One region of the Paraburkholderia sp. BR13444 genome, then DNA from elsewhere that is predicted to be linked to it. Evidence: riboswitches for the same ligand, from Rfam matches in the RefSeq annotation. Region 1 holds a riboswitch; the other holds the start of a gene.
The links. A riboswitch is a leader RNA that binds a small molecule or an ion and turns the genes downstream of it on or off. The one in region 1 is predicted to bind cobalamin.
Positions count from the first base shown of each region.

Region 2: another riboswitch for cobalamin. It lies ahead of AB3X95_RS34515 (TonB-dependent receptor); the one in region 1 lies ahead of cobA (uroporphyrinogen-III C-methyltransferase).

Region 1 covers NZ_JBFPKM010000030.1:6,371-14,180, reverse strand. The annotation lists gene AB3X95_RS38440 (CHASE2 domain-containing protein) at 1-475, shown strand, start outside; gene AB3X95_RS38435 (DUF4136 domain-containing protein) at 518-1,132, shown strand; gene bluB (5,6-dimethylbenzimidazole synthase) at 1,171-1,830, opposite strand; gene AB3X95_RS38425 (cobyrinate a,c-diamide synthase) at 1,814-3,166, opposite strand; gene cobO (cob(I)yrinic acid a,c-diamide adenosyltransferase) at 3,170-3,772, opposite strand; gene AB3X95_RS38415 (cobalamin biosynthesis protein) at 3,769-4,203, opposite strand; partial or broken gene cobA (uroporphyrinogen-III C-methyltransferase) at 4,267-4,992, opposite strand; cobalamin riboswitch at 5,236-5,505, opposite strand; cobalamin riboswitch at 5,586-5,864, shown strand; gene cobW (cobalamin biosynthesis protein CobW) at 6,067-7,158, shown strand; gene cobN (cobaltochelatase subunit CobN) at 7,172-7,810, shown strand, end outside.
Region 2 covers NZ_JBFPKM010000020.1:70,717-78,526, forward strand. The annotation lists gene AB3X95_RS34495 (adenosylcobinamide-GDP ribazoletransferase) at 1-43, opposite strand, end outside; gene cobT (nicotinate-nucleotide--dimethylbenzimidazole phosphoribosyltransferase) at 117-1,178, opposite strand; gene AB3X95_RS34505 (ABC transporter ATP-binding protein) at 1,214-2,068, opposite strand; gene AB3X95_RS34510 (iron ABC transporter permease) at 2,065-3,129, opposite strand; gene AB3X95_RS34515 (TonB-dependent receptor) at 3,169-5,100, opposite strand; cobalamin riboswitch at 5,191-5,455, opposite strand; gene AB3X95_RS34520 (ATPase) at 5,676-6,035, shown strand; gene AB3X95_RS34525 (cell division protein ZapA) at 6,032-6,346, shown strand; RNA gene ssrS (6S RNA) at 6,425-6,606, shown strand; gene AB3X95_RS34535 (EVE domain-containing protein) at 6,745-7,203, shown strand; gene AB3X95_RS34540 (SIMPL domain-containing protein) at 7,460-7,810, shown strand, end outside.

The sequences.
Region 1 (7,810 bases):
GGCGCACGCGAAGCGCATCACGCTGCATACGGAAACCGGCGACGACAGCAACGACGATCCCTGGATTTGCGCCGACCGCTCGCTGATGACACGCGCGCTCGTCAATATTCTGAACAACGCGGTCAAGTACAGTCCGCCCGACACGCGCATCGTGTGCAGCTTCGCGAGCCAGCCGGCGGCGAGGCGCGAGGGCAGCGGGGCGGCACGTGTGGCGTGCACGATTCGCGATCAGGGCTATGGCATCCCGAAGGAGCAGCAGGCGGGGCTATTCGAGCGCTTTCGCCGTTTTCACGAGGCAGAGCGGCCGGAAGTGGGCGGCGCGGGACTCGGCATGGCGTTCATCAAAACGGTCGTTACGCGCCACGGGGGCAGCGTCGAAGTCGTCAGCGCGCCCGGCGAGGGGACGGCCTTTACGATCTGGCTGCCCGCGCTCGACGACGCGCCGCTCGATGAAACGAGCGCACCGCGCGCCTGATGCGCTCGTGATGGATTCGATGGACTAGAGAGAAGACAGAAAATGGCGAAGATCGCTCACCTCTGTGCCGCGCTGGCCGCGGCGAGCCTCACCGCTTGCGCGGGCCTCGGCGCCGACGTGCACACTGTCTCCGCCAACGGCGCCGATCACGCCATCGTGCTGCAAGGCGAGCAGACCTATTCGCTCGCGCGCACGCAGGCGCAGGACGACAGCGCCGACCATCCGCAAGTCGAAAAGCTGCTGCGCGACGAGTTGGCGAAACACGGCTTCGTCGATACGGCGGGCAAGCCCGCGCATTATCTGCTGTCGATCGCGTATAGCACGCGGCCGGCGTCGATCGGCATTGGCGGTGGGGATTGCGCGCCCGCCGATTGCGGCGCGGGCAGCGACGGTCCAGGCGCGCTGCTTTTCGGGCGCAAGTATCAGCACGCGCTGACGCTGCGCTTTTTCGACTATGCGAGCGGCACCGAGTGCTACAAGGTCAGCGCGGTGTATATGGATCGCGACGCGGACCCGCTGCCTGCGCTGCCGCTGCTCGTGAAAACCGCGCTTGCGAAGCTGCCGTACGACGCGCCGGCCGACTGGCGCGTGAAGCTCAGTATCGACAAGGCGAGCGGTGCGCCGAACGTCGAGTCGATGGAGCCGCTGCGGCGCTAAACAACGCGGCTTCGAGTCGCCGGAGTCGTGCGTGTCGGTTATTCCGGCACCGGTTTGCCGCGTGGCCAGCGGTTTTCGAACACACAATCGGCTAGCGGCAGACGGCTCGCCCAGCGCTCCGTTTCGAGCATCGGCTTGCTGTAGAACGCATCGACGTGGCCGAGACACAGAATCGCGACCGGCCGCGCGCCTTCCGGCATCGCCAGTAGCTGGTGCACCGCGTCGACATCGAACAGCGACACCCACCCAAGCCCGAGTCCTTCCGCGCGCGCGGCGAGCCACATGTTCTGGATCGCGCACGCGACCGAAGCGAGGTCCATCTCCGGCAGCGTGCGACGGCCGAACACGTGCCGCTCGCGCCCGTCCATCAACGCGATCACCAGCAGCTCCGCGCAATCGCGCATGCCTTCGACCTTCAGCTTCATGAACTCGTCGCGGCGCTTGCCGAGCGCGTCGGCGGTAGCGAGCCGTTCGCGCTCGACGATGTCGCGCAAGCCCGTGCGCAGCGCCGCATCGGTGATGCGCACGACGCGCCACGGCTGCATGTAGCCGACGCTCGGCGCATGATGCGCCGCGTCGAGCAGACGCCGCAGCACCGCCGGATCGACCGGATCGGGTACGAAGTGGCGCATGTCGCGGCGTTCGTAAATCGCGCGATAGACCGCCTCGCGCTCGGAGTCGTCAAAAGGCTTCGCCATGAAAGAGGGCGGCCGTGAAAGCCGGGTTGGAGGGCCAGTAAGCGTGCATATAGGTTGCCACAATCGGGCCCACGCGGAACACCGCTTCGCCGGGGGTGTCGCTGTGCGCGCGGGTGGCGAAGCGCTGCGGTTCGAGCGGTGTGGCGAGCTTCGAGTAGTGGAACGTGTGGCCGGTCAGCGTGCCGTGCAGGCCGTCGATCTGCTGCATGCCGAGCGACGTGAAGCGCGTTTGCATCGTCGCGTGACCGGGCAGCAGGCCGAGCATCCGCGTGCGCGTGCCTTGCGCGTCGGTCAGGGTGTCGAGCAGGTAGAGCATGCCGCCGCATTCGGCGACCACCGGTTTGTCCGCCGCGACGTGCGCGCGGATCGATGCCGCGCTGCTCATGTTGCCCGCGAGGGTCGCCATATGCAGTTCGGGATAGCCGCCCGGCAGATAGAGCGCATGCGTGTCGGCGGGCAACGCTTCGTCGGCAAGCGGCGAGAAATAGCTGAGCCGCGCGCCGAGCGCTTCGAGCAGCGCGACGTTGGCGGGGTAGATGAACGAGAACGCGGCGTCGCGCGCGATCGCAATGTGCGTGCCTTCGAGCAGACGCGGCAGCACCTCGGGCGACGGTGCGCCGAAATCGACCGGCGGCGGCAGTTCGGCGAGCGCGGTCGACGCGAGCGTATCCGCCGCGTGTTCGAGGCGCGCTTCGAGATCGTCGATCTCATCGGCTTGATGCAGGCCGAGGTGCCGGTCGGGCAGCGTGATTTCGTCGCTCGCGGCGATGTGGCCGCACCAGCGCAGTTCGGGCGGCAGCGCTTCCTGCAGCATCTGCGCGTGACGGGCCGAACCGACGCGATTCGCGAGCACGCCATGAAACGGCAGTTGCGCTCTGAAGCGCGCAAGGCCGAACGCGAGCGCGCCGAAGGTCTGCGCCATCGCCTGCGCAGAAATCACCGCAAGCACCGGCACGCCGAGCGTGGTCGCCAGATCGGCGCTGCTCGGCGTGCCGTCGAACAGGCCCATCACGCCTTCGATCAGGATCAGATCGGCTTCTTGTGCCGCCTGCGCGAGCAGGTTGCGGCACGCGCTTTCGCCGACCATCCATAGATCGAGCGACAGCACCGGCGCGCCGCTCGCGCGCGCGAGGATCATCGGGTCGAGAAAATCCGGCCCGGTCTTGAACACGCGCACGCGACGTCCGAGCCGCCGGTGATAGCGCGCGAGACCCGCGGTGATCGTGGTCTTGCCTTGTCCCGAGGCGGGCGCGCTGATGAACAGCGCGGGGCACGCTGCGGAGCGAGTCCCCTTGGGGGGCGCCCCGAAGGAAGTCCCGTTGGGGGGCGCGGACATCGCTCAGAACTCCACGCCGCGCTGCGCCTTCACACCCTGCTCGCGATACGGATGCTTGATCGCGCGCATTTCGGTGACGAGGTCGGCGGCTTCGATCAGCGCGTCGGGCGCATGGCGCCCGGTCACGACGACGTGCAGCATCGGCGCGCGCGCATTGATAACGGCGAGCACTTCGTCGAGCGGCAGGTACTCGTACTTCAGCACGGTGTTCAGTTCGTCGAGGATCACCATCTGATAGTCGCCGCTTTCGATCATCCGCCGCGCTTCGTTCCAGCCCTTGCGCGCGGTCGCCATGTCGGCTTCGCGGTTCTGCGTGTTCCACGTGTAGCCGTCGCCCATCGTGACGAAATCGCATTGCGCGATCGCGCCGAGGAAATCGCGCTCCGACGTATGCAGCGCGCCCTTGATGAACTGCACGACGCCCAGCCGCATGCCGTGGCCGAGCACCCGCACGGCCATGCCGAACGCGGCCGTGCTCTTGCCCTTGCCGGTGCCGGTGTTGACGATCAGCAGGCCTTTTTCGACGGTGGCGCTGGCCTGCTTCTTTTCGTGGCCTTCGCGGCGCCGTTCGGTCATGCGTTGATGCGATTCGGGATCGGTTTTCATCGGAGGTCCTGGTCTTGAGGGGCGGGATGGAAGGGCGCTACGTCGCCGGGTGCGCTGTCGCTGGCCGCCGCAATCGCGACCGTAATGCCGGCGTGCGTGGTCTTGTGTACGACCAGACGTGCGTTTTGCGCGATTGTCGCGCGGACCGACGCTGCTGCCGCCAGTAGCGCACATGGTTCGCACACACCGTCGACACCAAGATGCGCGCGCGCGGCCGCCGACGGCGACGCGACCGGTGCGGCGGCGATCTGCTCGCGGCTGAACAGTTGCAGCGGTAGTTGATGGCGCGAACAGAATTCGAGCAGACCTGCTTCGTTGGCTTTGGCGTCGATCGTCGCGATGGTGTGGATCTGCTCGAAGGCATTCGAACCGAGAGCTGCGCGCACGGCGGCTTCGATGTCAGCCGCATCGCTGTGCAAGCGGCAACCTATGCCGACGCTCAGCGTTTTAATCGCGCTCGCAGCTTGTTCGTGATCGACTCGGCCGTCGCGTTTGGCCGCATCACGCGCAAGCGCGAACGAGGCCACGCCGCCGATCACGACGATCGCCGGCGAGCCGAGCCCCGCGCGCACGACCGCCTCGGCAAACTCGCGCAGCGGCGCGAGCACGTGACGCTGCTCCGGCCGCGTCGCCGATTCGATCGCCGCGCAGGGCGTATCGGCGGACATGCCGGCCGCGAGCAACGCGCCGACGATTTCGCCGAGCCGCCGCATGCCCATATAGATCACGAGCGTCATGCGCGTCGCGGCGAGCGCGGCCCAGTCCGGCTCGCCACCGCCGGCGCCGTGGCCGGTGACGAACACGACGCCCTGCGCGTAATCGCGATGCGTGACCGCGATGCCGAGCGTCGCGGGCGCGGCGATGCCGGCCGTGATGCCGTTGATCACGTCGACTTCGATACCGGCCGCCTGCAGCGCCTGCAATTCTTCGCCGCCGCGGCCGAACACGAACGGATCGCCGCCTTTGAGCCGCGCCACGCTGCGTCCCGCGCGCAGATGCCCGAGCATTTGCGCGACGATGTCCGCTTGCGGAGTCGACGGATGGCCGCCGCGCTTGCCGACGTATACGACTTGCGCGTTGGCGCTTGCAAACTGCAGTACGTCGGGATTGACCAGATCGTCGACCAGCACGACATCGGCCTGCGCGAGCGCACGGGTGGCCTTCAGGGTCATCAGTTCGACGTCGCCGGGACCGGCGCCGATCAGCCAGGCGCGCGTCATCGCGGCGTGCATGGCGCATGCCATGCGGAGCTGGGGGGAGAGAAGCGGCGTGCGACGGAGCACGCGGCGGTGAATATGGATGTCATGCGGTACGGCGAATCGGGGCGCGGCCACTCGTGCGGTTCGCGGCGGATTCTTCAGAGAGAACACCACGACACACGCGATGCCACGTTTCTACGCCTTCACATCCGTTCCCCGCGGATTCCGGCGGCCGGCGGCGCAACCCGATGCACGGATGCATGCGGCGCCGCCTCCGCGTCTGGCCGGTATCCGGGCTGGCGGCCTCACGCGCTTCGCCTTCCCGTCCCGGTTTGCGAATCCGCGGATTCGCGGGGACAGTGGCATCAAAAAACGCATGCGCGGCACAGCGGAATCGAAGGCGAATCGAATCGCGCGCCGCAGGTCACTTACCGTTGCGGGGACAGCACAGGTTGAACGCGCGACGCGCTGCCTGTTTCCCGTTTAACTGCACATGCGAGCGCATGTGCGGGCACCAAACGCGCGCATACGATAGCACATGACGCCTTGCCGGATAAGCCTCGGCGGCGCTTTCCGGCGCCCCGCGTTCCTTGACTGCGCATGCCCGGGGGCCTACACTCGCACGCACTTTGGGTGCTCGCGTGCGCGTTCGTGCGCATGCAGTTAAACGGGAAACAGGGAGCCATCTGCGCTAGAGCGGCTAACCTGTGCTGTCCCCGCAACGGTAAGCGAAAAGCGGTTCCGGCTTGATAGCCGGGCGCCGCGGTGCCGGCTTCGATGTCCTCGCGCAAGGTCGCGTCGACATATCACCACTGGACGAGAAACCACTCGTCCGGGAAGGGGAAGCGGCGCTTTCGCCAGCCCGGATACCGGCCCGAAGAAGCAGAACGACCGCCGCGGGGATGCGGCGGCGCGTTCATGACCTCAGTTCCGCTTTCTGTATTTCCGTTGTCGCGGCAATGCCGTCGTTCGTCCCCGTGTCTGGTGATCGCTGGTACTGTTGCGCGTGCTTCATTCGCTCCATTCGCCAGCCGATGCCGACCGATGCGCGGAACTTGCGGCAGACCGATGCAACGCAAAGGGATGGACCTCACGATGCAAACTCAATTGCGCAAGATTCCCGTCACGATCGTTACCGGCTTTCTCGGCAGTGGCAAAACTACGTTGCTGCGGCACATCCTTCAGCATGCGGGCGGCAAGCGCATCGCGGTGATCGTCAACGAGTTCGGCGAACTCGGCATCGACGGCGAAATCCTCAAGGGCTGCGGCATCGGTTGCGATGAAAACGGCGTCGAGACCGAAGGGCAATTGTATGAACTCGCGAACGGTTGTCTGTGCTGCACCGTGCAGGAAGAGTTTTTCCCGGTGATGGAAAAGCTCGCGGAGCGGCGCGACGAACTCGATCATGTGCTGATCGAAACCTCGGGGCTCGCGTTGCCGAAGCCGCTCGTGCAGGCGTTCAACTGGCCGCAGATCCGCAACGGCTTCACGGTCGACGCAGTGGTGACGGTGGTGGACGGCCCGGCCGCCGCAAGCGGCCAGTTCGCCGATAACCCGGTCGCCGTCGATGCGCAGCGCAAGGCCGATCCGAATCTCGATCACGAGTCGCCGCTGCACGAGCTGTTCGAAGACCAGTTGTCGGCTGCCGATCTGGTGATTCTGAACAAGACCGATCTGATCGACGACGCGCGGCAGCACGAAGTGGAAGCCGCGATCCGCGCGGAGATTCCGCCGCAGGTGAAGATCGTGCGCGCGCAGCGGGGACAGCTCGACCTGCATACGCTGCTGGGGCTCGAAGCGGCGTCGGAACAGACGATCCATCTGCGTCACGACCACCACGGTTCCGCCGACGACCCCGATCATCACCACGACGAATTCGATTCGGTCGTCGTGCAGGCATCGGTGCCGTCGCGCGACGCGGCGCTCGCCGCGTTGCAGACGCTGGTCGAAAACCACACGATTTACCGTGTCAAAGGCTTCGCGGCACTGCCGGGCGCGGCGATGCGCCTCGTGATCCAAGGCGTGGGCCGGCGCTTCGACAGCTACTTCGACCGGCGCTGGCAGGCGGGCGAAAACGGCGACGACGCCCTGAGCCGCTTCGTGCTGATCGGCGAAGACCTCGATCAACCCGCGCTGCAACAGGCGTTCGACGCGGCGCTCGGCGCGACGTCGAACGCGACGGCATAACGGGCGCACCAGCATGCATTTGCTGCGCACGACGCCGGGCGGTTTCGTCGACGATACGCAGGGCGTGATCCGCATCGATCAGCAGCCCGCCGATATCGTCGTGCTCAGTTCCGCCGACACCACACTGTCGCTGCTCGCGAGCGTGGTGCCGCGTCTCGGCGACGGCTTTCCCAGTGTGCGGCTCGCGAACGTCACGTATCTGCGTCAGCCGGCCTCGGTCGATTTCTATCTCGACGACGTGTTGCAGCATGCGCGCGTGGTCGTCGTCGATCATCTCGGCGGCGAAGCGTATTGGCCGTACGGCATCGAGCAGGTCGTCGCGCTCGCGCAGCGCAAACAGCAAACGCTCGCGATGTTTTCCGGCGATCTGCAGGAGGACCCGAACCTGCTCGCGCGCAGTACCGCAAGCGCCGAGTTGTGTCAGCAGTTGTGGCGCTATCTGCGCGAGGGCGGTCCGCAGAACGCCGAGGCGTTTTTGCGCTGTATCGCGTACCGCGCGCTCGGTTGGGGGCGCGAGCCCGAGCCGCCGCGCGCATTGCCGGCCGCGTCGCTGTATCACCCCGAGCGCGATACGCCTACGGTCGCCGACTGGCAGGCGCGCTGGCGGCAGGACGCGCCGGTTGTCGCGATCCTGTTCTACAAGGCGCATCTG
Region 2 (7,810 bases), on a different contig from region 1:
CGAGCGCCGTGAAGAAATAGCGCAGTTCCGCGAGCGGGTTCATGGACGTGTCGATCGCATGTTCACAGCGATTCGGCCCGAGCTTCGCGTTGCCGCGAAGCGTGGGTTCGAGCGCGTCACGGTTCGCGATCCGCGACGCCCGCGGAATCGAAGCTGGCCATCTCGTTGACGAAAGCCGCCGCCGCGCGCAGCAGCGGCACCGCGAGCGCGGCGCCCGTGCCCTCGCCGAGCCGCATGTCGAGCGACAGCAGCGGCTGCGCGCCGAAATGATCGAGCATGCGCCGATGGCCAGCCTCGTTCGACGCATGCGCGAACACGCAGTAGTCGCGCACGGCGGGCGCCAGCGCATCGGCGACCAGCAGCGCGGACGTCGCGATGAAGCCATCCACGAGGATCGTCATGCGCGCCTCGGCGGCCGCCATAAATGCGCCCGTCATCATCGCGATTTCGAAGCCGCCGAAGGTCGCGAGCACGTCGAGCGGCGCGCAGGCGTCGGGATGATGCGCGAGCGCCGCCGCAAGCACGTTGCGCTTCTTCGCGAGCCCGGCATTGTCGAGACCGGTGCCACGGCCGACGCAGTCGTCGATCGGCACGCCGCACAGACGGCTCATCAGACACGCGGCCGCCGACGTGTTCGCGATGCCCATCTCGCCGAAGCCGATCACGTTGGTGCCGAGCGCCGCGTGATGACGCACGCGCGCGGCGCCTGCCTGCATAGAGGCGAGTGCCTCGGCGTGCGTCATCGCGGCTTCGTGCGCGAAGTTGCGCGTGCCGGGCCCGACCGGAACGTCGACGACTCCGTCGGTGGACGGCAGCGGCGTCGCGATGCCCGCGTTGACCACTTCGAGTTCGAGACCGGCGACGCGGCTGAGCGCATTGATCGCCGCGCCGCCCGCGATGAAGTTCGCGACCATCTGCGCGGTCACCGCTTGCGGATACGGGCTAACGCCTTCGGCAGCGATGCCGTGATCGCCCGCGAACACGATCATCGCGGGACGCTGCACGCTGGGACGCGTACTGCGCTGGATCAGGCCCATCTGGCGCGCGAGCGTTTCGAGCCGGCCGAGGCTGCCGGGCGGTTTGGTGCGCGTATCGATGATCCGTTGCAGCTCGGCGCGCAGCGTCTGATCGAGCGGCGCGACTTCGGGCAAACCGGCCGGGAGTGGGATGCGAGTCATAGGTGTGATCGAAACAAGGTATAGGGGATAAATGGTCAGCCTGACTGTTCGTCATGACCGGTAGGTGATTCATGACGCGCGCGCGGCGCGGGAATCAGCGCCTCGTGCTCGCCATCGCGAATCAGAATCAGCGGATAGCCGAACGCGCGGCTCGTCAACGCGGGCGTCAGCACGTCGCGCACCGGGCCCGCATATGCGCCGCCCGCGCCGTCGAGCAGCAACGCGTGCGTCGCGAAGCGGCGCGCGAGGTTCAGGTCGTGGCATGAGAACAGCACGCTGCGCGGTATCTTGCGTCCCGGTTCGCGCGTCCATGCAACAAGCGCTTCGAGGCAGTCGATCTGGTGATGCAGGTCCAGATGCGACAACGGTTCGTCGAGCAGCAACAGCGGCGCGTCCTGGCACAGCACTGCCGCGAGCGCGACGCGCTGACGCTCGCCGCCCGATAGCGACAGCACGTCGCGCGCCGCAAAGCCCGCAAGGCCGAGCGATTCGAGCGCCGCCTGCGCAGCCGCGCGATCTTCATCGCGCTCCCAGCCCCAGCCGCCCAGATGCGGGAAGCGATTCAGCAGCACGATGTCGAGCACGCTGGCATTGAACGCATCGGCCGCGCTTTGCGGCATCAGCGCGCGGCGCCGTGCGAGCGGCAGCGGCTGCCAGTCGGCCACGCGCACGCCATCGAGTTCGACATGGCCCGCCGCCGGATGCAACAGGCCCGCCAGCGTCGACAGCAAGGTGGTCTTGCCCGCGCCGTTCGGCCCGGCGATACACCAGACTTCGCCCGCATTGAAGGTGTGCGTGAACGCGTCGAGCAAGGTGCGCGCGCCGGCGCGCAGTGTCAGGCGCTGCGTGCTCAGCATCGAAGAGGTGGGGCTGGGTTCGGCTTGCATCATCGGCGGCGTTTGAGCAGCATCCACAGGAACACCGGCACGCCGACCAGCGACGTGATCACGCCGACCGGCAATTGCGCGGGCGCAATCACGGTCCGCGCAATCAGATCCGCGCCCATCACCGCGACACCGCCGCCGAGTGCAGCCGCCGGCAGCAGCATGCGCTGGTCGTTGCCGAACGCGAGCCGCAGCATATGCGGCACGACGAGACCGACGAAGCCGATCGTGCCCGCGGTCGTCACCGCCGCGGCCGCCGCCAGCGACGCGACCAGGTACACGCGCAAACGCAGTGGCATTACCGCGACGCCGAGCGCTTGCGCGGCTGCGTCGCCGCGCAGCAGCACGTTCAGACGCGGCGCGGCTGGCATGATCGCGAGCAACACGAGCGCGAGCGCGATCAGCGCGGTCCACGGCAGCGCGCCGCCATTGAGGTCGCCGGTCAGCCAGAACAGCATGCCGCGCAGACGGCTATCGGGCGCGAGATTGAGCAGCAGCGTGATCATCGCGCCCCACCCGGCCGCGATCACCGCGCCCGTCAGCAGCAAACGCGGCGACGTGTCCTGCGGCTCGCCGCGCCACAGTTCGCGACGCGCGAGTCCGAGCACCAGCAGGATCGACACGAACGCACCCGCGAACGCGCTCGCATCGACGATCCACCATGCGCCGCCCGCGATCATCGCGACCAGCGCGAAGCTGGCCGCGCCGCCCGACACGCCGAGCACGTACGGCTCGGCCAGCGGATTGCGCAGCAGCACCTGCAGCAGCGCGCCGGCGAGCGCGAGCAACGCGCCGCACGCGAAGCCCGCGAGCGCGCGCGGCAATCGCAACGTGCGCACGATTTCGCCGGTGAGATCGTCGCTGCCCGCAGCGCCGAACGTGTGCGTTGGCACGAGCGCCGCAAGCACGCGCGACGGCGCGAGCGGCACGCTGCCGAGCACCAGCGACGCGCCGAGCAGCGCGATGGCGGCGAGCGCGAGCCCAAGCCAGATCGCAGCCGCGCGTTTCGCGTTCATCGGGCGCGGCGTTGCCATCGCGGCGGACAGCGAACCGGACGCGCGACTCATCCGCGTGCCCTCACGCATGCGGCCAACCCGGCGCGCTCGTCACTGCTGCTGCCAGCCGAGCGTGACATACGCACCGCGTCGCGGCGAGTTATACGAGTAGGCCGTCTCATAGTCCTTGTTGAACAGATTGTCGATTTGCGCGCTGACGTACCACGCCTTCGTGATGTTGTAGCGCGCCGATAGATTCACGATGCCATAACCGCCGAGCTTGCCGGTGCTGTCTGGACGCGGACCGCTGACGATCCACTCGCCCCCAACCCGCCATCCACCGATGCTGCGATTCGCCGCGAACGACCCGAAGCGTCGCGCGCGTCGCACGAGGTCGGTACCGCTGTCGAGATCGACCGGGTTCTGCAGCGTCAATGTCGCGCGTACGTCGGTCTTGCCGACATGACCGCTCCACGATCCTTCGAGTCCCTGCACCTTCGCATGGCCGACGTTCTCCGCGAGATAGATGCCGGGGATCGTCTGCACGTAGTCGATCAGATTCGTATAGCGCGTCTGGAATGCGTTCAGACGCATCACGCCGAGCGCATCGGTCGCGTACTGCAAACCGGCTTCGACCGAGTGACTGCGCTCGGGCTGGATCGACGGGTTGCCGCTGATCGGATAGTACAGATCGTCGAAGCTCGGCGCGCGGAACGCATCGGAATAGCTTGCGGTTACCTTCCAGTGCGACGTAATGTCGAAACCGTAGCCGAGATAGTAACTGTTCGCTCCGCCGAAATCGGAGTACTGGTCGCGGCGTACGTTGGCCTGAATCTGGTTGCGGCCGAAGCGTGCGCTGTAGCCGGCGAAGACCGAATCGACGTGACGGTCGGGCGCGGCGAACGTGTCGGAGTCGAGAGTCTGGTCGAGATGCTCGTAGCCGAATTGCAGCTTCTGGTTCGCGGCGAGCGCGAAATCGTTCTGCCACGTGTACTGGCGATTGTCGGTATCGAAGCGGTCGTTGTAGATGCCATTGGTGTTCGATACGCTGCGGTCGTCGCCCTCGGCGAGCGTGAAGCGGGTGGTCCACCAGTCGGTCAGCTTGCCGTTCGCAAACACCGATACCTGACGCACCTTGCTATAGAGGTTGTTCAGATCGGTTGGCACGCCGTACGCATTGTCGTAGCTGTTGTTGTTGTTCGACTGGAAGTAGCTGATGCCCGCATCCCACTTGTCGGTGAACTTGTGGCGCAACGACGCGCTGATGCTCTCGTTCAGATTGCCGTTCGCGTTCGGATTCGCGCCCGGCGCCTCGAGCGGATCGAGCGACGAAAAGCCGTCGCTCTTCGTGCGAGCGAGCGAGATGTTGAAGGTCGTGCGGCCGTCCTGATCGAGCGCTCCGTTCACGCCGGCCGTTTGCGTCTGCGTGTGATAGCTGCCGTAGCCGACCGAAAAATTGAAGCGCGGCGGATGATCGCCGCCGTCTTTCGTGAACACCTGCACGACACCGCCGATCGCACCCGAGCCGTACAACGCCGACACGTTGCCGTTCACGACTTCGACGTGATCGACCTGGTCGAGCGGAATCTGTGCGAGCTGAGCGGAGCCGAGACTCACCGAATCGACGCGCACGCCGTCGATCAGCAGCAGCGATTGCGTCGACGACGCGCCGCGCAGAAAGAGGCTCGTGGTCGAACCGGGGCCACCCGTGCGCGAGATTTGCGCGCCGGGCGCGAGTCGCAGCAGGCCGGGCAGATCGGTCGCGGTCGTGTCGGCGATGTCCTGCTGATCGAACTGCGTGGTCTGCGGGATCGCATCGCGCAACGCTTGCGCTCCGCGTTGTGCGGTCACGACGATCGGCGACAGCACGTTGCCCGATGCATCGGCGGAAGCGGGATTGGCCGCATCGGCAACGTTTGGGGCATTCGCGGTGCTTGCATCCGCAGCGGACGATGAAGGCACAGGCTCGGCGCTTTGCGCATGCGCGACGAGCGGCAGGCTCGCGAACGCGAGCAGCGTCGCGCGGGCGATGGGGGACAACATGGGATGACATTCCTGTGGATGGCATGCGCGGCCTGCTTCCCCGCAGGCCGACGCGTCACGAGGCGTCCCCCATGTTTAACGTTTTCGCGGGGGACGTCCCTCTTTTCTGGCCGGTATCCGGGCTACGACACATCGATCCCGCCTTCCCACGCGTGACGCGCAGTGGCACACTCGCAGATTGAACTTCCAACCGTGCGACAAGGACCGACCTGCATGAGCACATCACATGCGGTCGTTTACCGTTGCGGGGGCAGCGCAGGTTCGCGCATCCGGTTTGGCACCGCGCGCGCCCTGCTTCCCGTTTAACTGCGCGCGCCGAAAAGCGCGCGCGGGCACCAGAGTGCGGGAAGTGTAGGAGCGGCTTCGCGGGGCGTCAAGAAAGGTCAACCGGAGCGCGATCCGTTCTGTCGAATGCAGGTTATTGTCCGATGGATTGCCGGTCTTTGATCTTATGGTCGACGACACGACTCGCAACGAACCTGCATGAAGCGATGCTGTTACGTCTCGAAACGAGACAATTGTCGGAACCTGTAATATTCCGCGCTAAAATGCGATGTCTTTAGAGGACGCAGCACATGCTCACCGAACTCGAATCACTCTCCCAGAACATCGGCAAGCTGATTGCGATCAGCAAGCGCCACAACGAAGCGCGGATCGCGCTCGAAGAGCAGCTCGCGCAAACGCGTGCCGAAGTACAAGCCACGCACACCGAACTCGCGCAATTGCGTGCCGAGCGCGATGCACTGCAAGCGGAACGCGACGCGCTTTCCGCCAAGATCGACGACGCTCAGGTGCGCCTGAATGCGATTCTCGAAAAATTGCCGCGCGCACGCGCAAGCAGCGAACCGGATAACCAGCTCGATCTGCTCGAGTCCGCCCAGCCCGAACACGAGGAAGCGGAAGGCGACGTGAGCCGACACGGAGAAAGCGCATGACCACCAAGCAGATCGAAGTATCGATTCTCGAAGTACCCTACCGTCTCGCCTGTTCGCCTGAAACGGAAGGCGCGCTGCTCGAGGCGGTCGCGCGCGTCGACGCCGAGATGAAGAAAATCCGCAGCGGCAGCAATGTGCGCGGCACCGATCGCATCGCGGTGATGGCGGCGCTGTCGCTGGCATCGGAACTGCTTAAGCTGCAAAGCAGTGTGCGACACGGAGAAGCATTTCCTGCTGAAGAAATCCGGCGTACAATGCAGCAAATGAACGAACAGCTAGGTACTGTGATTGAGCAGTACAGCATGCAGTAAGCAGTAGTTGACTCAATAGCGGGCCGGTTTCGAACCGGTCACTTGTTCAACGGTATGTGTTGTAGCTTCATCGGTTTAGCTTCCCTGCCTGGTTCGCCAAGGTCATATATTCCTTGAACCAATGCCATGTGCACGGTTGCGGAAATTTGTAGCACGGGTGTGCGCGTCACTCTGTCTGATGTACCCGAAGTGTTGCTAACTGCGACCAATTCTGAACCCTCGGTTCAGGATGCCGGCCTAGCGGCTAAGGCGGGGACCTTATCTGGAACGGCATCGGACTTCGGTTCGATGCCGTTTTTCTTTGGTCGTCGTTGTTTCGTTTGAATGCCTGTTTCAGGGGCTTTCCGCACGCGCCTGTTGTTGGCGCCTCGTTCAATCTCACACGCTCACTCCGATTCATGCGCTACTGGCTGATGAAGTCCGAACCGGACGAAGCAAGCATCGACGACCTCGCCAACGCACCGCATCGCACCTTGCCGTGGACCGGCGTGCGCAATTATCAGGCGCGCAACTTCATGCGCGACGTGATGCAGGTCGGCGACGGCGTGCTCTTCTATCATTCGAGCTGTCCGGAACCCGGCATCGCGGGCATCGCGGAAGTCTCGTCGACCGCGTATCCGGACCCGACGCAGTTCGATAAAAAGAGTCCGTACTACGACGCGAAATCGTCGCCGGAAACGCCGCGCTGGATGCTCGTCGACGTCGTGTTCAAGAAGAAAATCCCGCTGATTCCGCTTGCCGCGCTGCGCGAGCATGCCGAATTGCAGGACATGCGCGTGCTCGCCAAAGGCAACCGTCTGTCGATCACACCGGTGACCGACGCCGAATGGCGCTTCATCACTAAACAGCTGGTTTAAGGGCAAATGCGCGACGCGGCACGTGTCGTGATCGCGTCCGGGCCATCATTTCCGATGCGGCGGCGAAGTACTAATTGGGGAACCAAGCGCCAGTAAGACGCGCCTAATCGCTCGACGAAAGCGCGAGTTCGAACCAACCGTTCGACGGCATCCCGATCCATTCGCCAGCGCATCCGTCAAACCGCGCGCCACCATCGCGTCATCACGCGGCGCACGCGTCGAACGTGCACAACCTGTTCAAACAAGGATTCCAGCCATGACGACAAAAACCGCACGGGCCCTCGCACTCGCGCTCGCCTTTGGCGCGCCTGTGGCGCTCGCGCTGAACCCGGCGCCCGCTCGCGCGCAGACCATGATGCCGCAGCCCTCGGGCGTGCTGTCGCTGAATGCGCAGGCGAGCGCGGAAGTCCCGCAGGACGAAGTCGAAATCACGCTGTTTTACGAGCAGGAAGCGAGCGAGCCGTCGGCGTTGACGTCGACGCTGAACCAACGTGCCGACGCGGCATTGCAGAAGGCGCGCGCCGTCGCCGGCGTAACCGCGCGCTCGGGTGCGTTCTCGATCTTCCCGTCAACGGACCGCGACGGACGCATCTCGGCGTGGCGCGGC